3 regions of the Jeotgalicoccus sp. S0W5 genome follow, and region 2 is predicted to be linked to each of the others. Evidence: riboswitches for the same ligand, from Rfam matches in the RefSeq annotation. Region 2 holds a riboswitch; each other region holds the start of a gene.
The links. A riboswitch is a leader RNA that binds a small molecule or an ion and turns the genes downstream of it on or off. The one in region 2 is predicted to bind S-adenosylmethionine.
Positions count from the first base shown of each region.

Region 1: it holds a riboswitch for S-adenosylmethionine, as region 2 does, so the genes downstream of both, metK (methionine adenosyltransferase) here and EYB29_RS09345 (5-methyltetrahydropteroyltriglutamate--homocysteine S-methyltransferase) in region 2, are expected to answer to the same signal.
Region 3: it holds a riboswitch for S-adenosylmethionine, as region 2 does, so the genes downstream of both, EYB29_RS03465 (methionine ABC transporter ATP-binding protein) here and EYB29_RS09345 (5-methyltetrahydropteroyltriglutamate--homocysteine S-methyltransferase) in region 2, are expected to answer to the same signal.

Region 1 is NZ_SIRQ01000003.1:688,872-697,241, forward strand. Features, by position in the region: gene EYB29_RS05780 (NAD-dependent succinate-semialdehyde dehydrogenase) at 1-123, opposite strand, end outside; gene EYB29_RS05785 (nuclease-related domain-containing protein) at 199-1,107, opposite strand; gene metK (methionine adenosyltransferase) at 1,136-2,320, opposite strand; SAM riboswitch class I at 2,416-2,518, opposite strand; gene pckA (phosphoenolpyruvate carboxykinase (ATP)) at 2,729-4,303, shown strand; gene ytkD (RNA deprotection pyrophosphohydrolase) at 4,360-4,818, opposite strand; gene yidD (membrane protein insertion efficiency factor YidD) at 4,893-5,132, shown strand; gene menE (o-succinylbenzoate--CoA ligase) at 5,122-6,531, opposite strand; gene menB (1,4-dihydroxy-2-naphthoyl-CoA synthase) at 6,587-7,405, opposite strand; gene menH (2-succinyl-6-hydroxy-2,4-cyclohexadiene-1-carboxylate synthase) at 7,402-8,193, opposite strand; gene menD (2-succinyl-5-enolpyruvyl-6-hydroxy-3-cyclohexene-1-carboxylic-acid synthase) at 8,183-8,370, opposite strand, start outside.
Region 2 is NZ_SIRQ01000013.1:15,505-23,874, forward strand. Features, by position in the region: gene EYB29_RS09335 (hypothetical protein) at 1-26, opposite strand, end outside; gene EYB29_RS11620 (ribonuclease H1 domain-containing protein) at 35-628, opposite strand; gene EYB29_RS09345 (5-methyltetrahydropteroyltriglutamate--homocysteine S-methyltransferase) at 688-1,773, opposite strand; SAM riboswitch class I at 1,865-1,970, opposite strand; gene EYB29_RS09350 (MFS transporter) at 2,129-3,304, shown strand; gene EYB29_RS09355 (MsnO8 family LLM class oxidoreductase) at 3,467-4,423, opposite strand; gene EYB29_RS09360 (DUF3219 family protein) at 4,425-4,706, opposite strand; gene EYB29_RS09365 (hypothetical protein) at 4,795-5,289, opposite strand; gene EYB29_RS09370 (metal ABC transporter solute-binding protein, Zn/Mn family) at 5,351-6,508, opposite strand; gene EYB29_RS09375 (ZinT family metal-binding protein) at 6,521-7,471, opposite strand; gene EYB29_RS09380 (DUF1801 domain-containing protein) at 7,626-7,997, opposite strand; gene EYB29_RS09385 (CorA family divalent cation transporter) at 7,998-8,370, opposite strand, start outside.
Region 3 is NZ_SIRQ01000003.1:229,064-237,433, forward strand. Features, by position in the region: gene EYB29_RS03440 (hypothetical protein) at 1-449, shown strand, start outside; gene EYB29_RS03445 (aldo/keto reductase) at 543-1,391, shown strand; gene chrA (chromate efflux transporter) at 1,436-2,608, opposite strand; gene EYB29_RS03455 (putative RNA methyltransferase) at 2,725-3,579, shown strand; gene EYB29_RS03460 (SprT-like domain-containing protein) at 3,908-4,396, shown strand; SAM riboswitch class I at 4,433-4,535, shown strand; gene EYB29_RS03465 (methionine ABC transporter ATP-binding protein) at 4,594-5,607, shown strand; gene EYB29_RS03470 (methionine ABC transporter permease) at 5,660-6,259, shown strand; gene EYB29_RS03475 (MetQ/NlpA family ABC transporter substrate-binding protein) at 6,259-7,065, shown strand; gene EYB29_RS03480 (aminotransferase class I/II-fold pyridoxal phosphate-dependent enzyme) at 7,065-8,213, shown strand; gene mreC (rod shape-determining protein MreC) at 8,285-8,370, shown strand, end outside.

The DNA of each region.
Region 1 (8,370 bases), on a different contig from region 2:
AAATGATTTAAAAGTCTCATCTGCTAAGTCTATTTTCTTTTCTATATCATCTTGACTATCTTTCTGCACTTTCCCAATTTCTTCTCTTGTTGCGGGATTAATTACAATAATTTCTTCTGACATTGTTTTTCCCTCCAAAAATAAAATCGTCCTATAAATAATTATAGGACGATTATTTTCAATTTACAAAATTTAAGATCACAGGCTCTGTTCTAAAATTGCATCTGCAATTTCATCTAAGTCTTTAACCGTGTATTGGAATCTGCCATGGAAAACATATTTCAAGAAGAATGCTTCTAGGTCTTCTTGGCCGACAATTACACGGATTGATGGATCTTCTGAGTAGTTTGTAATTGAATAGTTACCATTATCTTTAGGATTAAAATATATAATCGGTACGATATCGTATTGTAATTTCAACTTGTTTTTAAGCTTCTCTGCAGTAATCTTCGTCTCATCGATGACACCATTATAATGATTAACAGATACGTTTTTCTGATCTGCCTTTTCGAAGATTAATGTTTGTTCTCGTTTCTTATCTAGATCGAGTAAGTCGAAGAATGATTCTACATAAGGCACTGTTTCAAATTGTGCTTCATTCACACCATGTAAAATGTGTCCACTCCAATACTTAGAATCAATCAAGTAGATACCTGTACGTGTTAAAACTAAATGGTCGATTTTACGTGTATTCGTATAATTTCGTGAAGGTAGGAATACATTAGATAAGATAATCATATCGGATTCGCGGATTTTCTCATCTTTGACCAACTTATCTTTTAACTGAATCAAAGCTAAGTCTGTTAAATATTCACCTTTGTCTACTGAGAACTGATGTAAACTTGATAATTTGTTATCGAGTAAAGTCGTATCATTATAATACTTCTCATTTAAATTCGATAATTCTTTTTTGTGCTCAAGTCTTTCTGCTTCATGTTCACTTTCGTACTTCTGTACTAAAGATTCTTTTTCCTTAGCGTGATTGTTTTCAACAACTTTCACTTGATTGCGATGTTTAAAGTAATAAACTAAAAACCAGATTACTACTATAAGAAGAACGACAGCAATCGCAATAAAAATGGGATTAGTAAAGATTTCCGTGTTCATAACATTCCTACTTTCCAACAGTGCTCACCTAGCGATTTCTTAATAATTCTTTAAGCGCATCGACCTTATCTAATCTTTCCCAAGGTAAGTCAATGTCCGAACGCCCAAAATGGCCATAGCTTGCAGTCTGTTTATAAATTGGCTTTCTTAAGTTTAACATATCTATTATTCCATCTGGTGACAAATCAAACAGCGCTCTAATGACTTCAACAATTTTATTTTCATCATATTGTCCCGTTTTAAATGTATCAACAGAGATAGATACTGGTTGAGATACACCAATTGCATATGCTAATTGGATTTCACACTTATCAGCAATACCACTCGCTACAATATTTTTAGCAATATAACGGGCTGCGTAAGCTGCTGAACGGTCCACTTTTGTTGGATCCTTTCCAGAGAATGCACCACCACCATGACGTGCATATCCGCCGTAAGTATCCACTATAATTTTACGACCCGTTAAGCCAGCATCCCCTTGTGGGCCACCGATTACAAAACGACCTGTTGGATTGATGAAGTATTTAGTTTCATCATCTAAAAGATGTTCAGGTACAACTGCTTTAATCACATGCTCTAATAAATCATCATATATTTCAGAAGCAGGTATGTTCTCATGATGTTGGGTTGAGATAACAATCGTATCTACACGGAGCGGCTGACCCGCTTCATCATATTCAACTGTCACTTGGGACTTACCGTCTGGTCTTAAGTAAGAAATCGTCTTATCTTTTCTTACTTCTGTTAGACGTCTTGAAATTTTGTGAGCAAGTGCAATTGGTAAAGGCATAAACTCTTTCGTTTCGTTCGTTGCAAATCCGAACATTAGACCTTGGTCACCTGCACCAGTTGAAACCCCTTGTGATTCTCTCGTTTCAAAAGCATTGTTAACACCAACCGCGATATCTTCTGACTGTTCATCAATACCAGTTAATACTGACATCGTCTTATAATCAAAACCATACTTAGCATCCACGTAGCCTATTTCCTTAACAGTTTCACGAACTGTCTTAGGAATATCTACATAAGTCTCAGTACTGATTTCCCCTACAATTAAAGCAAGTCCTGTATTAACTACAGTTTCACATGCCACTCTCGCATATGGGTCACCTTCTAAAATCGCATCCAAAATCGCATCAGAAATCTGATCTGCAATTTTGTCTGGGTGTCCCTCTGTGACTGACTCTGATGTAAATAACTTTCTTTCTGACATTAAAATTCTCCTTTATAGCTAAATTAGCTATCTCCTAAAGCAAAAAATAAAGCCTTATTCTCCACATAAACATAGAGAAAAAGGCTCGCCCTTTTCCCTTATCGCTCAGAATTACTCTGCATTCTTTAGCACCTTTCTTGAAAAGGAGGTTGCTCTGGCTTCACAGGGTTTGATCCCTCCACCACCTCTTGATAAGAGATAACTTAGCTATATATTACAATATTGATATGTGATAATCAAGATTTAGACCAAATCAAACTAATATAATAAGTTAAATTTATTTCTTAAATTAGAAATGTGCATCATTACTTATAGATGTACTCTTATTATAGTGTTATCGTAAAAAGTAATGTGTTATACTAATTTCTAAATAATGCGTTTTAATTCAAATATTTTTGGAGGCGAATCATGGTTAATCACAAGAGTTTAATCGAGGACTTAGTCGCTAAATCCTCAACACACAAACAACTATCAAACAGTGAACTAGTAGAGGCTTCTTTACGACGTGGTGAAGCTACATTAACAAACACTGGTGCCCTGCGTGCTCAAACTGGTGAATATACAGGCCGTAGCCCTAAAGATCGTTTTGTCGTAAAAGATAGCGTATCTGAAAATAAAGTCGATTGGGGAGAAGTTAACCAACCGATTTCTGAAGAAATATTCGACAATTTGTTTGAAAAAGTGACTACATACTTAAATGAAAAAGAAGAGTTATTTGTTTTTAATGGCTATGCTGGTGCTGATCCTCAGACTCAACTAAAACTACAAGTTGTTAATGAATTTAGTTGGCACAACATGTTTGCTAAAACTATGTTTATTCGTCCTGAGACTAAGGAAGAAGCATTAGCAATCGACGCTGAATTTACAATTGTCTCTGCACCAACTTTTAAAGCAGATCCTGCTGTAGATGGTACAAAATCAGAAGTATTTGTACTCGTTTCCTTAGAGAAGAAAATTATTCTTATTGGTGGTACTGAGTACGGTGGAGAAATGAAGAAATCCATCTTCTCTATCATGAACTTCTTATTACCTGAACAAGGTGTAATGAGTATGCACTGTAGTGCAAATGTCGGTGAGAACAAGGACGTTGCACTATTCTTCGGTCTATCTGGTACAGGTAAGACGACGCTCTCTGCAGATCCTGAACGTGATTTAATCGGTGATGATGAGCACGGCTGGAATGAAGATGGTGTATTCAATATTGAAGGTGGTTGCTATGCTAAAACAATCAACCTATCAAAAGAAAAAGAGCCCGAAATTTTTGAAGCAATCAAATTTGGCTCTGTTTTAGAAAATGTTGTTATTGATGAAGAAGGTAATCCGGATTATGATGATGATGCATTAACTGAAAACACACGTGCCGCTTACCCACTTAACCATATCGATAACGCACGTATTCCATCAGTTGCAGGTCACCCGAAAACAATTGTCTTCCTAACTGCAGACGCATTTGGTGTATTACCACCTATCTCTAAGTTATCTAAAGACCAAGCAATGTATCACTTCTTGAGTGGATTTACATCGAAACTTGCAGGTACAGAACGTGGTGTCACGTCTCCACAACCAGTATTCTCAACAGGTTTCGGTTCACCGTTCCTACCATTACATGCAACAGTCTATGCAAATATGCTAGGTGACTTAATTGATAAGCATGATGTTAACGTCTACCTGGTTAACACAGGATGGACTGGCGGAGAGTACGGCGTTGGTAAACGTATGGATCTCAAACACACTCGTTCTATGGTTAGACGTGCAATCAGCGGTGAATTAGAACTTGGTGAATTTGTTAAAGATGATGTCTTCGGATTATCTATCCCTACTGCTGTCACAGGTGTTCCTGAAGAAATTTTAGCGCCTGCTAATACTTGGGAATCAAAAGATGCTTATAATGAAAAAGCAGAAGCACTTAAAGATCAATTCATTGAGAACTTCAAAAAATTCGGTGAAGAATCTGCAGAAATTGCAGCTAAAGGCGGATTTTAAACAATAATTAGATACAAAACGGACCCAACAATTATTCTTTGTTGGGTCCGTTTATTTTACTGACAACCATGTTCTCTTACTTCATTATATAGATGAAGAATACATTCATCTTTTAACAATTCGCTTTTATCTTCATCATCAATATCTTCTATTTGTGTGACTAACTTAGGTCCTAGTGTTTCCTGATAATCTTGTAGTCCATCCAAGCGTTCTATGTTACAACAGAATGCGGCTTTACTAAAGGTATCTTCACCGTCATTTACTGTGTATGTTCCAACGAAATGTAAGTTTACTACCAAACCACCTGTTTCTTCATACAGCTCTCTTTGAGCTGCTTCAACAAGTGATTCTCCTTGTTCAACTTTACCACCGGGAAATTCTAATCCTCTTTCTTTATGATGCGTCAACAGAAACTGATTATTAAGTTTAGGAATAATTAGCACATGATCTGTCTGATCGACATACTCATATTTTAAGGTAACATCGCGTCCTTTAAAGTCTTTAAATGTTTTCATTTAAACTCCTCCCCTTGCAGTCTACGTATTATCGGCCTACAATAACTGTACTACTATTAAAAGGTGATTGACTAATGAAAAAAATTCTAATCAGAGCAGTTCATTTCTATCAAAAAAATATTTCCCCCATGTCACCGCCAACTTGTCGTTTTTACCCGACTTGTTCAAATTATGCAATCGATGCTATAAATGAACATGGCGCAATCAAAGGGTCGTACTTAGCAACAAGGCGTATTCTTAAATGTCATCCCTTCCATGAAGGTGGGTTCGATCCGGTACCAGTAAATACAAAGAAGAAAAAATCTAAATCTTAGTATCATCTTTCAATACCTTTTCATCTAGGTCTAGAAACATATTTCTATTAATTGTTCTAGATATCTTTCCAGTTGATGTTAATTTAATCTCATCAACATAGTGTATTTCTCTTGGAATTTTATACTTCGCTAAATGCTCATAAAGATGATTTAATAGACGGGGCTTATCTACAGGTTCTTCTAAAAGTAAAACGGGAACCTGCCCCCACTCGTCATCATCTTTTTTAATAACCACACAGCGATTCACTTCATCAAGCATATAGACAACATCTTCTATTTCTTTCGGATAAATGTTCTCGCCACCACTAATAATTAAATCATTACGACGATCAAGAATATAAATGTATCCGTCATCGTCAATACTCGCGACGTCTCCTGTATTGAAATATCCATCTGTATGATTCATATCTGCATTTAAGTATTCTTTAACGACAGAGTCTCCTTTAATTAGGAGTTCATGGGTTGATTCATCTAGCTTGATTTTAGTCGCAGTAGTATGAATATTCCCCACTGTACCATTTAGAATGTTTTTGTCATTGGAGGATATTTGAACAATCTGAGAGCAAGTTTCAGTCATACCAAATGAATTATAGACAGGTAATCCTTGGTCGATTGCTGTTTTTAACAATTTAGGTGTTGTACTCGCCCCACCTAACAGTATGCCTTCAAGGCAGTGTTTACCTTTAAATTTTAATAAGCGTTTTAGCATCACAGGAACCATTGAAGTATGGCTAACTTTTTCATTTTCTAAGATTGACCACACAGATTCAGGGTCAAATTTATTAACTAAAATTAAAGTACTTTGACTCATTACAGTTCTAAACATAACTGACAATCCTGAAATATGAAAAATTGGATTGACCATCATCCATACACTGTCTTCATTATAATTCATTTCATTCTGGCAATTATTATGTGATGCCTGGTGATTTCCATAGGTTTGTGGGACCGCTTTTGAACGCCCTGTGGTACCTGAAGTAAACATAATGGATAATATATCATCCGCATCTGGTTGATTCACCATTGCAGTTGCTGATGGCAAGTCATACAGCTCATCAAAATGAATTATTTTAGTATCGGGTATCTCAGCTTGAATTGTCGTAATGACTGTATCAACAACGACATCATCAAGCTGTGATCTAATTTCATGACCAGTTAAACGTGTATTTAATAATACCATTTCTACACCATGTAACATTAGACCATGTATTAGAATCACTGAGTCCAAAGAGTTATCGATTAAAAGCCCGACTCTTTTTTGATTTAAAGTTTCTAGGTGAGTCGACAACTCATGTGATTTCATATATAACTGTCTGTAGTTTAAAGTCTTATCTTTATATTTAACCGCTAGCTTGTCTGGATTTTCCAACATAGCAGATTCTAGCCATTTATATGACATTTAAATCACCTCAAAAACACCCATCAGAGACGGGTGTTAGATTTTACTATAAACTTTATGGGAATTTAGGGAATTGATCGAAGTCAGGATTTCGTTTTTCTTTGAACGCATCGCGGCCTTCTTTCGCTTCATCTGTTGTGTAGTAAAGTAATGTTGCATCTCCAGCGAACTGCTGTAAACCTGCGAGTCCATCTGTGTCTGCATTCATTGCTGCTTTTAAGAAACGTAAGGCAGTTGGTGAATGTTTCATAATATCTTCACACCACTCCACTGTTTCATCTTCTAATCGTTCTAGCGGTACAACCGTATTGACTAAGCCCATATCGAGTGCTTCTTGTGCATCGTATTGACGGCATAGGTACCAGATTTCACGTGCTTTCTTATGACCGACGATTCTTGCTAAGTAGCCGGAACCATAACCAGCATCAAATGATCCTACTTTAGGTCCTGTCTGACCAAATCTTGCATTATCCGCAGCAATTGTTAAGTCACAGACCACTTGAAGTACGTTACCGCCACCAATTGACCAACCTGCAACCATGGCAATGACTGGTTTAGGAATGATACGGATAAGTCTTTGTAGGTCAAGTACATTTAGACGGGGCACTTCGTCTGTCCCAACGTAGCCACCGTGACCACGTTTCTTCTGGTCTCCACCTGAACAGAAGGCTTTGTCCCCTTCACCAGTTAAAACGATCACAGAAATTCTTTGATCGTCTCTTGCACGTGTAAAGGCATCAATCATTTGTTGCACTGTATCCGGTGTAAACGCGTTATGTACTTCCGGACGGTTTATCGTAACCTTACCAATACCGTTATAATATTCATATTTAATCTCAGTATATTCTTTAATTGTTTCCCAAACTCTAGTCATGAATTTTCCTCCTGTAAATAAGCTTTCAGTATTTTAATGAAGACATCAAATGATTCTAGATGTATATTATGTCCACAAGATTCTACTATTTCTAGTTTAGCACTTTTTATAAGCTGTGACATCGTTTTACCTATAGAGACGAACTTCTCATCCTCTTGCCCTACCATTAATAAGACCGGTTGATAGATGCTTTTTATATCATCCCAGTAGGAGTCTTGGACTCCGGTACCATACTTGAGTAGGCTATCTGCTGCTTCCGATGGATTTAGGCTTTGTCGTTCACTTTGCTGTTGATTTAAAATGTCTGGATCTATATGTTGTTGACTATTAAACAGAGGCAGTGCTTGCCAGTCCTTTAAAAACATCTGATAGTTCTCAATCATCTTATCATGTCGGTCTTTATCAATCTGTTGTCTATTCACTCTATTTGCCTCATCCTTTATACCTGCTGAGGCACTTTCTAAAATCAGGAGTTCAACACTATCAGGCTGTAAAACTGTAAAGGCAAGCGCCACTCTACCACCCATCGAATAACCAAATATGTCGACCCGATTAAGATTTAATTCGTTAATAATGTCATCCAGTCCACTTGCGATATCCTTCATAGTATAGGAAATGCCCACACTCTTTGTACCTGCGAAACCTGGTAAATCTACTAAAATAACATTTCTAATATCACTTAAGGATTCAGCAATCTTTTTCATACTATTACTTGTCGATAAAAACCCATGTAATAAAATAATCGTTTGACTCTGATTATGATCTAAATACTCATAATTAAGCTTCAAAATCTGTCACCAACTGCTTTATTTCAGCTTTAAGACGATTGTGACTATCTAGGTTATATTGACGATCTGTCATGATTTCTATCAACTGACGACCGTCCCTGTTTAGCATGTCACTAGACAGTGCTTCAATAGAATTTATTCGATTATATTCGTAATCATATAATTTAGCAGCATGTT
Region 2 (8,370 bases):
ACTAAAACAAATAAAAGTATATGCATAATTTCTCCTACTGACTTACAGCTTGTTTAGCGAGTTGGTCTGCAAGGTCGTTAAATTCCACACCTGTATGTGCTGCCACCTTATAGAAATGAATATTAATCTTCTTACTATATTCGTGCATCGTTTTAACATAATTTTGAGTGACAGAATTCTTCGCTCTCCACTCTTCATTATACCATTTTTCTAATCCTGCATAATCGTAGTGCACATATATATCACTATAGTCATGTTGAATCGCCCACTCTACTGCATAGAGAATACCTGCTATTTCTGCTGTTACGTTCCAAAGATTGACTTCAGGGTCGACCTCAGTCGGTTCACTCGCTTGGTGAATCACACGATCGTCCACTATAAACACCGCACCAAAGCCTGCCTTTTCACTTCTTTTGTCATAACTACCATCCACATAAGTCACAAGGGCACCTTTAGGAATATCTACTATTTCATTTTTTAAATTATCTATATAATTCTCAGCTTCTTGTCTTGTTTTAAATGATTTGAATTCTGCCCCACTATAACCTTTAACTGCTTTTTGACAGTCCGGCCAATTAGTGAAGATGCCTGTTTGATGTCCTTTACGCACTGCATAATATTTCGCCATAACGATACTCCTTTAAATATATAAAACCACTCATGATTGTACCATGAGTGGCAGTTTCCTTATAATAATTCGTCAGCAAGTGCAATGACGTAACGTAATTTTTCCCACTGTTCTTCCTCAGTTAAAACATTTCCGTGGTGTGTTGAAGAGAATCCACATTGTGGACTCAAACGAATTTGTTCTTTAGGCACATAATTGGTCGCTTCTTCAATACGCGCTTTGATCACTTCTTTATCTTCTAAATCACCACTTTTTGAAGTCAGTAAACCGAGCACAACAGCCGGGCCACCATCAGGAATTTCTTTTAGAGGCTCAAAATCGCCTGAACGATCATCGTCATACTCTAAAAAGAAACCATCAACATTTTCTTTAGCAAATAAGACAGGTGCAATCTTGGCGTATGATCCTTCAAATGCCCAAGTTGAACGGTAGTTTCCTCGACATAAGTGAGTAGTAATTACCATATCTTCTGGTTTCACTTCTAGGGCGCCATTTACAACTCTTAGAGCAAGATCTATAAGTTGTTCGCGGTTATAACCACTCTCTTGATACGGTTCTTCTTCAGTATTTAGTCTTGCAATATAAACATCATCTAACTGTAAGTATCGACAACCGACATCATAGAAGGCCAAGATGGCATCCTGGTAAGCTGCAATAATGTCATCTGCATATTCTTCAATATCCGGATAGATTTCCTTATTACGTACACCATAGTTGAAAAATTGGTTAGGTGAAGGAATCATTTGTTTTGGAACAGCTCTGTCTCCAACGATTTCCTTAAACAGGATAAACTCTTTCACGTGTGGATGGTTTTTATCGAAAGAAATCTTACCGATGTTTCGGATATTATAGGCTTCTGTCTTCATGCCATTGAATGAGTAACCTTCTTCAGGGATATAGCCTTCAAAGCCACCAACATGTTCCATAAAGTCAGTGTGCCAAAAACGTCGGCGGAACTCGCCATCCGTAACAGCCTTGAGTCCGACTTCAATTTGCTTATCCACAACTTTTTCAATTTCTTCTGTTTCTATTTTAAATAATTCGTCCTTACTGATATTACCTGCTTCAAAGTCTTTTCTTGCTTGATGTATTCTGACAGGACGTAATAAACTTCCGACGTGATCTGCTTTAAATGGTGCTGACATGTAATAACCTCTTTCAATATTGTTTTTAAATAAATAAAATCCCCTTCTATCTTGTTTAAGATTTAAAAGAGGAGTGCTTTACATGTCCATCTTCTCATCTTTAAGTTACAAGAACTTCAAGGAATTAGCACAGTACCCCTAAGGGTCCGCTGCTGAGGTATCGACGGGCCTTTTCCCTCCACCTCTCTGGATAAGAATTTTATTTATTTAATTGAATATTATATTAGCACTAGACATAATATTCTGTCAAATAACTTATAAATCACTAAGTGAAAACACTTTCTTTATATATAATATAGACTTTGTTTTTAATGTGTAATAGTATATCTCTTATGCTTTTAGTAAGGAGGTTAATATGAAGAATCAAGCTTCAAGACAACTTGTCATTACAATTTTTATGATCGGTGCCTTTGCAGTCGGCATGACAGAGTATGTCGTTACCGGTTTATTAACACAATTTGCTGCAGATTTAAACGTTGAAGTCTCTACAACCGGTTTACTTCTAAGTGTTTATGCACTCAGTGTTGCTGTGTTTGGTCCGGTGATTCGATTATTAACGTTGAGATTGGCTCCGAAATTACTCTTAATAATTTTAATTTCTATATTTATAGTTTCTAATATTGTTGCCGCGACCGCACCAAATTTTGAAGTACTACTATTATCGCGTTTGTTATCCGCTTCTATGCATGCGCCATTCTTCGGTGTCATGATGAGTTTAGCGATGGTAATTTCTCCACCAAATAAGAAAACCGGCGCGGTTGCCCTAGTGAATGGTGGACTCGTCATCGCAGTGATGCTCGGTGTACCATTTGGTTCATACATTGGTGCCTTGTTAGACTGGAGAATCGTCTTTTGGATCATCGTTACCCTCGGCATAATCAACTTACTTGGTCTAATATTATTTACACCAAACTATAAGACAGGTGAAGCACCGAAAATCTCTAGTGAATTGTCAGCATTAAAAGATAAGAATGTCATCATGTTAATGGTTACGATTATTTTTGGATACTCAGGTGTATTTACTGCTTATACGTTTTTAGAACCTATGTTAAGAGACATTGCTGGTATGGGAGACTTTGGGGTCACTTTTAGTATGCTAATGTTTGGTACTTTTGCAGTCATTGGCAACTTTTCGTCTGGGCGAATCCAACCCGGAAAACTAACTGGCGCAGTTACTTTGGTTATTCTGTTCTTAGCCATCGTCTTATTCGGTTTAACATTTATGTTAGAAGTTCCATATCTTTCCTACCTTGCCGCTGGACTATTTGGCTTAGGCACATTCGGAATTTCTCCAATGTTGAATTCTAAGATTATTTTTGCAGCCGTTACCGCACCCGCTTTAGCCGGAACTTTGGCCGCTTCAGTTTTCAACCTTTCAAACTCAATCGGTGCATCACTCGGTTCACTTTTATTGACTAACGGATTTTCATACCGTGAGATTACCTTCATTGCCGGTGGTATGTTAGTATTTGGCGCTTTATGCATGGTCGCCACTCACTTCATAGAAGATAAAAGCCGCTTTGAAAATTAATGTTTTATAATATCTCTATAGCTATCGGCTCTCTGTCGTGGTCACAGCGGGCCGTTATTTACTTTTCGGCTCTCTGTGATCACTACAGCGGGCCACCCGCTATCATCAACATCACAAAAAAAGCGTTGAACTCTATAAGGTTCAACGCTTTTCTTAATTATTTTACATCACTTCAGCAATTCTTTTATAACTATTAACCTTATCAGTAAAATCATGTGTAATCGTCACTATCATTAACTCATCAACACCGTAAGTTCTTTGATATGCCATCAACTTATCCCGCACAAAATCAGCATCTCCTATGATGACATTGTCACGGACCTTATTGAGCTCAGCTACTTCTTCCTCGGTCAATTCAATTGCTGAAACTTCATCAAATGAAGGTATGCCAGAAAATTCTCGCCCAGTTGATTTTAAGGCTTGATTGACCAAATAAGGTCTCGCCATTCTTTCTGCTTCCTCATACGTTCCTCCACAAAAAGCGTTGACCGTAACTATGATTTCCCCTTTATTGCTATCTGCTTTATAGGTCGATAGTACTTCGCCTGTTGACTGACCACTCATAAACTCCCCATAGCAGTAATTCAACTGATTGTCTCTTGCAAAGATCGCACTTTTTTCACTGGTACCGAGCATCCACATTTTGACTTTATGCTGGCTATCTGGCATAACCTTCAAGTTTTCTCTCTTATTCATTAACAATGCTTTTAATTCACTGACTAAGTCTGGCATCTTAAAGACATGCCCAAGATAATTATCACTTAGTGCTTCAGAGGCAACGTTATCTCCGCCCGGGGCACGACCGATACCGACGTCAATCCGATCACCATGAAGTACGAGCAGTGTATTAAAAGTTTCAGCTACTTTTAATGGTTTATAATAAGGCAGCAGTGTTGCACCGCTGCCTAGTCTAATCTCTTTAGTTATCATCCCGATTGCACCGAGCGTTACCTCCGGTGCACTTGAGGATAAACCTTTCATTCCATGGTGTTCTGCTAACCAAAACCGAGTATACCCTAATTGATCAGCAACACTTGCAAGTTTCACAGTATTACCCAGTGCTTCTTCTGCTGTCATGTGTGTTGAAATTGGTGCCTGGTCTAATATACTTATACGCATATTAATCTATGACTTTCAAAGTAATATTATACTCTCCAACATTATCTTCTTCATACAAGTTGTCTAGAGATGTTGAGAAGTTAACAATCTTCGCTTCGAATTCTTCATTATCATTCCCTGGAATTCTTACACGAAATTGTTCTTGATACAAGTGTTTTGATAAGTAGTGATAATCTTCACTCGCCACATCGAAAACGATGTTTACAGTACCCTCTTCTTTATCTCTAACGAGTTCTTTTACATCTAAAGTTAAGTCATCGAGCATGATTATATCGTACGCCATTCTATTCCATCCTTTCAATACATTAAAAAGAATAATAACATTACAACTATTCTTTTACTATTAAAATGCATACCCTTTTCTTATAAATTTAACCTTCTTTAGTCTTATCTTCAACAGGATAATTATACTGTTTTAAACGAGAAATAAACTGCTCATGATTTAGATGAACATGATTCAATTCTCTAAGTACTTCATCTCCATTTAAAAATTTAATTACAGTGATAACATCGTTCTCTATAGTGATATTTGTAATATCTTCTTTTATCAACACGTTTTCACCACGTCTAAATTTAATAATTATCCCACTTTCTGAGATATGAAGTTGATAATACTTATCTCCTTTGTCTGCCTTGAAGATAAAACCCATGACCAGGGCAACTAATACAATAATCGCTATGATGTAGGCACGATTAAAGGCACTTTCTTCAATGTTATTGAAAGTTCTGTATGACAAATCAAAGATAATGAACAATAAGTATGCACCGAGGACAATCAAGCCAAATAAGGTAAAATTAAAGCCCTTCGGATCATAATTTTTAGGCACATCTTTTCTACTTAAATAAATCACACCGTCATCTTTCATCCTGTCACCTCATTAGAATTCTTTATTTAATATACCCGAATTCAAAGAAGTTAACAGATATTTACTCAGTCACTTTATCTAAAACTTGTAAGTTTTTCTCCATTAGTGAAATGTAGTCCTCATCATTACTTATATTTTCTTCTGTTAATACTTCCATATTGTGAATGTATTCTGGCTCTGCTCCGATTTCATCCTGAACGACTTTAGATATTTTCCCAGAACTATTTTGCTCAAATAGTACATAATTTAAATTGTTTTCCTGGGCCGTCTCACTCAATTCTTTTAGTTGTTGTTGTGAAGGCTCATCACTCATTGAATAACCAGAAACCGCTAATTGTTCCACACCATAACGCGACCAATAACCAAAGGCTGCATGTGGCACGATGATTTTAGCACTTTCTTTATCATCTAAAGTTTCACTAAACTTTTCATCCAGCTCTTCTAGTTCTGATTGAAGGTTGTTAAAATTTTCTTCATAAAGAGCCTCATGTTCTGGATTTAAAGCAATCAGTTCATCTTTAAGAATGTCTCCAACTTCAATCATTTTTAAAGGATCAATCCAGATGTGCGGGTCAAAATTATCATGATTATCAATAATGATATCGGCATAATCTGTATAAATGACTTCACCGTTTTTAAGACCTTCTGCCTTAACAGAAAAGCTTTCTTCACCCGCTTCATGGTCAAATGACTCGCCTTTCATAACCGCTTCAAAGCCGCCCTCTTCAGTGACCGACCACTGAATTTCATCTACTTCATTGTCTGTTACAGTCAATTCAACAACGTCACCAGTGTGGTAGTGGTCGCTTTGACCTTCAATAACTTCCTGATCAGCTTCATCTTCAAATCCTTGATATTCTTCATGATGACCTTCAAATAGATTGTTGTATTGACCAATTTCTACTAATTCCACATCTTGGTTTTCTAAGGCACTTGCAATATTATTAGAAAATGCCTCCATGCCTTCACCGACATAGATTAGACCATCTCCATCAGCATAATGAGTCATTTCCTTTATAGTCGGTTCATAAGAATGACCGTCAGCACCAGGTGGGATAATCGATTCGGTCTCAACTGTCTCTCCACCAATTTCATTGACTAAATACTCTAGAGGATAAACAGTCGTATATATCTTTAACTTATCATTATTGGTTGCTTCACCTTGACTACAGGCACTTAACACCAATACCGTCACTATCAAAACTAAAAACTGCTTCATTGTATATCCTTTCTAGTGTTGTAACATATCTTTTTTAATCTCATCTACTGTTAGATCTTCAGGGTAATACGTTGGCCAGTGATCCACTTCTTCTAGTAAGGCTTCTCTATCATCTCCCCAGTAAAGGTGGTAATGACCAGATTTTTCTGGTGCGATAATGTGGTCAGAGAACTGAATATAATCTGGTGCATCCTCATCTCCATTCACTTGTTCGAAGATAAACCTTACACCTCTATTGCCCGCTTCATATTCTAAAATTTCATAGCCATCATATTCATACTGTCCGGTGATTGTGTCTTCTCCACTGACAAAGGAAATTGTGCCATCTTCTTTAATTTCAATTTCATTCATCGTCGTTTCATAGCCTGTATTGTAATACTCTTTATATTCTTCAGCAGTCTTATCACCGTCTTCTGCTTTATGTTCAAAAACTTCTTCAAGCTCACCTGAAGTTAGATAAGGGTAGACAGATTGCCATGTCCCTGTCCAATCTGAAATGTCACGGTCGGCAATATCTTCGTCTTCAAAGTATCCGTTATAGACATCACTATTGTGATCATCAATATGTATTTCAACCGGCTCACTTTCAGCAATTACGTTATGGTCCTCATCATAAAATGTCGCTTTTATTTTTTGACCGTCTACAGCTTCTATATTAAGTGTATCTTCAAACTCTTCTTCGATTATTACCCACTCTTCATCATCAGACTTCTGATACCAATGCCAGTGACCTTCTGTCTCTTCACCTGTTGTAACTGAAAGCTCGACTTGGTCTCCAGTATGATAGTGATCATTTAAGCCTTCGATTGTTGCCGTTTGAACTGCTTCACTGTGGTCGTGGTCATGATGATCATGATTTTCATGACTGTCCTCACTTGTTTGTTCCTCACTATCTGCATTCTGACAGGCAGCCATCATCGTTAACACTAAACTTGCACCAAACACCCATACATTCTTTTTCATAATCTCTCTCCTTTAAATCGTAATTATTACTATTCGTAATTGTTACGATTTGTATCATAGCATGAAATTTTAAAGAATGTAAACATAGATTTTATATTTAGGCATTAAAAAAAGCGGATTGACTGATTCAATCCGCTTCAAAATACATATTAAGTTATCTCCAAAATGTGTCTAAACCCTTCTTATCCTCAATATTAAAGTCGATAATCTCCTTTAATAAATCGTAATCCACCGCTTGATCATACTTTATTTTGAAGGTCATCTTTTCATGACTATAACCTGCTGCCTTGATTTTATCGCTAAATACTTCTATGCCTTTGGGTTCTGGGTTAATAGAAAAGTGATGTTTTGCCGGCTTGACCCCTATGATGAAACTACCCTCTTTTACATATAGCGGTGTACTCCACTTTACTTGGCCTTCAAAGTCAGGATAATGATTTTCAATCCAATCGTACACTTTAGTAATCGCTGCTTTTTGCTCATCGTTCAACTTATCTAAACTCTTTTTGAATATTTCCTTTACCATTTACATCCACCTCTTATATTTAAAGAATACGAGCATACCAATACTAATCAACAGCATAATACCTAGGGTAATAAAGTAACCAAACTGTAAGTTCAATTCTGGCATAAATTTAAAGTTCATGCCGTATATCCCTGTAATCAGAGTCAGTGGTAAAAAGATCGCTGAAATAATTGTAAGTACATTAATCACCCGGTTCATCTGGTAAGAATTATATGAGATATAGTTTTCTTTTATCTCGTCAATCATCTCTTCAGAGAAGGTGATAATTAGCTTCTGACGATCAATTTTTGCCTTTATTTTCTTTAATATACGCGCACTATTCTCACTGTTAAATATTTCTTCTTCCTCTGAAAACTTATCGACTAATTCCGAC
Region 3 (8,370 bases), on a different contig from region 2:
CATCTGTTTATGCAAGTGAAGAAATTTATTTCCAATATGATGGAAGTAAATGGAATGATCTGTCTACAGAAGGGAATGTAGAAGACGTTTATAATCCCACATATAGTAATATGTATGATGTCTTCATGGAAAACCAGGAACTACTCGATGTTAAAGTAGATGATGACTATTATTATCTTTATAACATCTCAAATGATATGGAAATTCATGATACATTTGGTCAGATATTTGGAGCAGAAATCAATAATGGTGTTGAAGATGAACAAGTGAATGCCATCGTTGGTGTTTTAGATAAGGAAACAAATGAATTGAGTCAAGTAACCTATATCTCTACAGCACCATCTCAGAATGGTGAGGGTGCAATACACTTAGAAATGTCTGGTATATATAAAGATTATGGAAAATTTGATGATGATGGTATAACTGTTCCTGACGAGATATACGAATAGGATGAAATAATTATGACCAAGTTCTTAAAATTTAAAGTACTTGGTCTTTAATATTGTATAATAATAGTAAACATAAGCAAGGTGGGAGAAAATATGGAATTCGTGACATTAAATAATGGTGTTGAGATGCCAATAGAAGGTTTTGGTGTCTTTCAAATTGAACCGGAAGAAACTGAGAAGTGTGTACTAGATGCAATAGAAGTTGGATATAGACACATTGATACAGCAGCCACCTATGGCAATGAACGTGGTGTTGGTACTGCAATTAAAAAATCAGGTATTGATCGTAAAGATTTATTTATTACTAGTAAATTATGGGTGGAAGATCAAGGTTATGAATCAACTTTAAAGGCATTTGAGAAATCCCTAGAGCGTTTAGGGACCGATTATTTAGATTTATATTTAATTCATCAGCCATTCGGGGATTATTATGGTTCATACCGTGCTATGGAAGCATTGTATAAGCAAGGAAAAATTAAAGCGATTGGGGTTTCAAACTTTGATTCCGCACGATTAGTTGATTTGATTATGAATAATGAGATTGTACCTCAGATTAATCAAATAGAACTACATCCATTTTTACAACAAAAAGAAGCAATCAAGGTGATGAAAGAATATGGCGTTCAAGTAGAGTCATGGGGCCCTTTAGCAGAAGCTAAACATGGTATTTTAGAAGAAAAAGAATTACAAGATATCGCACAGAAGCATAAAAAAACCGTTGCACAGGTCATCCTTAGATGGCACCTCGATAATGGTATCGTTATTATTCCTAAGTCTGTAAATAAAGATAGAATGATTGAAAATCTAGATATCCACGATTTTAATCTAGACAGTGCTGATATGAGAATCATTGAAGCTTTTGATGGAAGTCAAAATAAAATTGTGGATCATACTGATATCAATATTGTGATTGGTATGAATAAATCAAAGACACCAGAGTGAATGTAAAATCCCTGAATGCCAATATTGGTATTCAGGGACTTACCTTATAAGAAAGAAATTAATATACCACCAATTGCACCACTAACCACAATGAGCCAAGGTGGAGATTTTAAGTAATTCAACATGACAAATAGTATTGCAGCTAAGGCGAAATCTGCTGGTTGATTAATGGCAGAAGTTGAGATTGGTGTGTAAAGTGCAGCAATTAAAATACCAACCACTGCTGCATTAACCCCCATTACAGCCCCTTTAGTTTTAGCATGATTTCTTATCATATCCCAGAAGGGCAGGCTGCCTAAAATAAGTAAAAATGCTGGTAGGAATATTGCGAATGTTGCAAATAAGCCACCGAGCCAGCCATTCATAACAGTGCCGAGGTATGAAGCGAAGGTGAAAAGCGGTCCTGGAACTGCTTGAGTTGCCGCATAGCCTGCTAAAAATGCCTCTTGTGAAATCCAGCCCATTGGTACAAGTTCTTGCTCTAGAAGTGGTAAAACAACGTGACCACCTCCAAAAACCAAGGAGCCAGCACGATAAAAGCTGTCAAAAACAGATACCCAATAATTTCCCGTAAATTCTCTTAACATGGGTAGTAAGAATAACAATATAAAAAATAAACTTAAACAGATGATAGAAAAAGTTTTGTTAACTGGGAACAAAGTTCTTTTCGTATCAGCTTCATGGTCCTTAAATATTAAAAATCCAAGCAGTGCAGCAATTAGAATGACGCCAACTTGTGTAATAACTGATGGAAAGATAAGTATAATAACAACGGCTAAGAGCGCAATCAGTTTTCGACTTAAATCAGGCGTTAAATTTTTAGCCATGCCAAGTATTGCATGTAAGACGATGACTACTGCAACAATTTTTAAGCCTTGAATCCAAGCTGCATCAGCAATATTGAAGGTTGTTAAAAGACTAGCAAAAATAATTAGTGCAATGACTGAAGGTAAGGTGAATCCTAAAAATGAGATGATACCACCTAAAACGCCACCTCGCATGACACCGACTCCGATACCTACCTGACTGGACGCGGGACCAGGTAAAAATTGAGAAAGTGCGACAAGATCAGCATAACTCTTTTCATCCATCCACTTTTTACGCTCGACATACTCGGTATGAAAGTAACCGAGGTGTGCAGAGGGTCCACCAAAAGAAGTTAAGCCTAATCTTGTGGACACTAAATATATTTCAAGTAATAGCATGAATCGCTTCATTTAATCCTCCTTAAAAACTTGTTTTTGTGTAGAATACCATTTAAAGTTATTGAGTACTATAGAAATTTATATTCTTTTACAATTCATAATGTAATTGAAATAAAGTAGGTGAATTAATGAAAAAGAGAGAAATTGCAGCGCTTGGTTTTCAGAAATTAGAATCGAATCTACAGTGTCCGATTTGTAGTGCTGATTTAAATGTCGTCGATTCAAATCGTTTAGTGTGTGTAAAACGTCATAGTTATGACTTAGCAAAACAAGGCTACGTCAATATGCTGCAAAAACAAGTATCTTCGATGTATGATCAAGACTTATTTGATGCGAGGTATAATATTATATCAGTTCATAATCTTTACAAAATAATTCATCAAAAAGTTGCTGATATAATTAATGCACTTCCAAATGAAAACCGCCTTATTTTTGATGCAGGTTCTGGTGAAGGTTCACATTTACGTTCAATTATAAAACTAGTTGATAAAGATAACACTCATGGTATTGGATTAGATATCTCAAAAGATGGTGTTTTACTCGCGAGTAAAAACTATAGTCATGAAAACTGGGTGGTCGGAGATTTAAGTCGTACACCGTTTAAAGAGAGTAGTATAGATGTAATCTTAAGCTACTTATCTCCTGCGAATTATGAAGAATTTCAACGTATTTTAAAGCCGAACGGCATACTGATCAAAGTTATTCCGGGTAGCAAGTACTTAAAAGAAATTAGAGAAACTTTAGCTGGTGATAGTCAAGAATATGAGAATACGGATACCTTGGAATTAATGAGAAATAAAGTAGATGTTATTTCCGAAGAGAGAATAACATATGAAGTTGAACTGGCTAGCGTCGCTTTAAAAGATTTAATAAAGATGACCCCGCTCGGTTGGCACGTAAGTCAGCAAGAGATTAAAGATTTTACTGAAACAAGCAGTAAAATAATTACTGTAGATTTACACATTATTCAAGCGAAATATTGAAATAACTGTCATTGTAATCTTATCAAACTGCGTTATAATACTGTTTATGGGCTATTATTTGAAATATTTGAGCTTATATTACAAAGATATTACAAACATAATTATTTCACATTAAGGCTTGAAATAACCCAAAGATTAAAATATAATGAAAATATATTAAGAAATACATAACAGAACGACCTATTAATTTATAGCTATACTTCATATTATTAGCTCAATCGTTCTTTGATAGTGCCTTTGGCCTAGATATCATATTATATTATTTATCTGTTAGGGAGACTTCGAGTCTCTCTTTTTTTATGACTATTTATAAGTAGTGGTGAGTAAGGTGGACGAAAAAGAATTATTAGAATATGCAGTAGCATTCTCTAAGAAGCATTTTAATGTGGATTTTAATATTTCACTAAGAATCTCAAATAGAATGACTGCAAAGCTTGGCGCTTTTGTAATTAAGACGAGACACAACAGGGTTATTAACGAAGAGATTGTCATGTCGAAAACCTTTATTGACAATAATCCGAGGCACGTAATTCTTGATGTCCTACACCATGAATGTGTGCATTTTTGTCTATATCGACTAAACAAACCTTACCGAGATCAAGATGATTATTTTAAGAATACACTCAAGAAGCTCAACATTTCATTAACAAGAACCTATAGATACAAAGGCATTTTACATCATTATCAATGTATGCACTGTAATTATAAATTTACTAAACGTATGAAGGGCTATGAGAAGCGGTATGTCTGTGCAGGTTGTCATTCGAGATTTGCTTATCTCGGTCAAAGTAATGAGTCGCCTTATATTGACTTTTAGAATTAAATCATATAGTATTACTCTAAATTGAATATGAAATTATCAAGAGAGATGGAGGGTCGGGCCCTATGAAGTCTCAGCAGCGGGCTTATTTAAGTACTGTGCTAAATCCTGCAGGCATCGGCTTGGAAGATAATCAAACATCGCCATTTGTCTACATGATGAATGGTTTTTTTATTTTAAAGAGGAGGTAGATCATGAGCATAAAATTGGAGAGCGTTTCAAAAACCTATCAATTAAAAGGTCGTAAGGTTGAAGCATTAAAAGAAACATCATTAGAAATTAAATCAGGTGAGATTTTTGGTTTAATCGGATATTCAGGTGCAGGTAAATCTACTCTTGTTAGACTAATCAACTTATTAGAACAACCAACAACGGGTTCTGTAACAGTTGCTGGTGAAGATTTAACAAAGCTCACTAAGCATGAACTCAGACAGAAACGACAGAAAATTGGCATGATATTTCAGCAGTTTAACCTCATTGAATCTAAGACCGTTTATGAAAATATTGAGTTTGTCTTAAAAGCTTCAAAATTTGATAAAAAGAACAGAACAGCCCGTATCAAAGAACTATTGGAACTGGTTGGTCTTGGAGACAAGGCTGAAATTAAATCATCAAATTTAAGTGGAGGGCAAAAGCAAAGAGTCGGTATTGCTCGTGCACTTGCAAATGATCCTGACATTTTGCTTTGTGATGAAGCAACAAGTGCCTTAGATCCAGACACGACTAAGAGTATTCTTAAATTATTGAATCGAATCAATAAGGATTTAGGTATTACGATTATCGTTATTACTCATGAAATGGAAGTCATCAAAGAGATTGCAGACCGGGTCGGTGTAATGTCTAAAGGCGAAATTTTAGAAATGGGTCATACTTACGATGTCTTTAGTCATCCTAAGCATGAAATTACTAAAGACTTTGTTCAAGAAATTTATAATTTTGAAGTCCCTAATCAGTTTAAGGCAACGCGTGAGAATCAAGTGATTACAATACAGTTTCTCAGTGAAAATGCAGAGGAAAATTATCTCAACAAACTCTACCGTAATTTTGATTTAAACATAAGCATCTTAAATGGACGTATTGAATACATTAAGGATCAACCACTTGGTTTTTTAATGTTCCAAGTGACTGGTAAAGAAGAAGAAATTAATAGACTGAAAAGTCATATTGACCAGACGAACGGCATAGAAAGGGTGGGTTACATTGGATAGTTTCAGTCAGTTATGGCCAATTTTATATAAAGCATTACTTGAGACCGTACAAATGGTTTCTATTTCAATATTTTTTGCAGTGTTATTAGGCTTACCACTTGGTATCCTTTTATATATTACACAGCATCCACTCCTTTTTAGAATTAAATCTTTAAACAGTGTTCTTGGATGGGTGATGAATATTATACGGTCATTCCCTTTCATTATCTTAATCGTTGCGATAATGCCTTTTGCAACTTGGTTAGTCAATGATTCACATGGGCCAGTATTTGCAAGTGTGGCCTTATCAATAGCTGCAGTACCACTATTTGCCCGACTCGTTGAATCTAGTTTCAACGGTGTTAAGGACGGAGTGATTGAAGCGTGTATTGCTGGTGGCGCTTCAATTTTCTTAATCGTTACGGATGTTTTGTTACCAGAAGCGAAAAAGAGTATTACCCAAGCGATTACGCTAACAATTATTTCAATTATTGCTTTCTCAGCGACTGCAGGCGTTGTCGGTGGTGGTGGTGTAGGTGACCTAGCCATACGCTACGGTTATTACCGTTATGACACATTAACGATGATTGTGACAGTGGTTGTCTTAATCATTATCGTACAAATTGTTCAGTGGGTCGGCGACCGACTTGCAAACAGAGCGGAGGATAAGTAATGAGAGGTATTATAACATTTTTAATTGGTACACTTTTTGTCATCGTTCTAACAACAGTTTTACTCCATGAGGATGAAGGTGAAGTGATTACTATTGGTGCATCTAGTGGACCATTTGCTGATATGGCAACCTATGCTTTAAAACCAGTACTGGAAGATTCAGGTTATTCAGTTGAAGTTATTGAGTACAGTGACTATATTCAACCCAATAATGCTCTAGCCAATGGTGATATTGACGCGAACCTCTTCCAAAATGTTCTCTTTATGGATAGTTATAATGAAGAAAATAATACTGAATTAAAGAATATCATTCAAGTACCTACGGCGCCCATGGGGCTATACAGTGGAACATTCGACAGTATAGAAAGTATTACTTCGGGAAGTGAAGTGGCTCTGCCTTTAGACCCTGTTAATGCTTCACGAGGTTTCTTAACTTTACAAGATGCTGGCCTCATAACTATTAGTGAAGATGCTGATATGTTTGCTATTGAAGAAGCAGACATTATTGATAACAAGAAAAACTTAGAATTTATCTTCCAAGATGCTGGTCAACTTCCTAGAAGTGTCGATCAGATTGGTCTGTCTCTAGTGCCTGGGAACTTTGCACTTGCGAGTGATATGAAGCTAGAAGATGCTTTGTCATTAGAGAATATGAACGAATATTTTAGAAATCAAATAGTGATTAATGGTGAAGACGCTGGTAGCAAAATGGAGGAAGACCTTATCAATGCTGTAGAATCAGACGAATTTAATGAAGTCATTGATGCGGATTTCCAAGGTTTCGATAAACCAAAAGAGGATGAATAATGGCGAGTGATTTATTGAATAGTTTAAGTCCGAGCTACTTTTCTAGCATGATGAACAAAAAATTAGAAACAGGGGAAAAACCACTCTTAAATCTAGCAGTGGGTATCCCTGATGGTCTAACACCAAAAGTTATTACTGATGCTGTTAAGGTTGCGATTGATAAGGAAGAAAACCAAAAATATGGTGCTTTTCGTGGTAAAGAAGAATTGAAAACCAGTATTAAAAACTTTTACAAGAGAACTTATGATGTCGATTTAAATGATGAGAATATCGCAATTTTATTTGGTACTAAAAACGGCTTGGTTAATTTCCCACTCGCACATTTAAATCCTGGTTCTGGAATTATGTTGCCAAACCCAGGATATGCCGATTACATTACAGCTGTTGAATTAGCTGGTGCAAAGGCCATTGATATGCCTTTACTTGAAGAAAATGATTATCTACCAGATTTCGATGCCCTAGAAAGAGAACTTAAAGAGACGGATTTAATTTATTTAAACTATCCTTCTAATCCAGTCGGTGCAGTTGCAACAAAAGAGTTTTTCGACGAAACAATTGATCGCTTCAGAGGTACGAATGTAAAGATTCTTCATGATTTCGCCTATGCAGCATTTGGTTTTAACGAACAACATCCGAGCATATTAACGAGTGATAAAAATCTTGAACAATCCATTGAAGTCTACTCACTGTCAAAAGGATTTAATATGTCAGGTTATCGTATAGGATTTGCTGTCGGCAATAAGGACATGATTGAAAGCATTAATAGATTCCAAGATCATACAAATGCTGGTGTCTTTGGTGTCACTCAGGATGCAGCAGTGGCAGCCTTAGATCATGCAGATGAACTGATACCAAAACAAAATGAAATCTTTAACAAGAGAAAGACATATATTAATGAAGCTTTAAGTGCATTAAATATTCCAATTCAGCATATCGACGGGGGTATCTTTGGTTGGATTAAAGTACCGGACGGATTTACAGGTGAAACATTCGTTGAGTATTTATTAAAGGATCAGTCGATTTTGACTACGCCGGGTATTCCATTCGGTAGCCGAGGGACGTATTATATTAGAATATCTTTAGCCGTAGAGGATTCGATATTACAAACTTTTGTCGACAGGCTAAAAGAGATTAAAAATCTCTGGTAAGTTTAGTGCTAGTCCCTTATTAAATGTGTTATTATTTATTTCAGATATATTTTATTGGGGGCGGACGGAGAGTGACTAAGTTTTTTAATAGAAACCGCTTGCTCATCGTATTATTTGGGATCATTGTTTTGATTGCCTTAATAGGGTTTTCATTAAC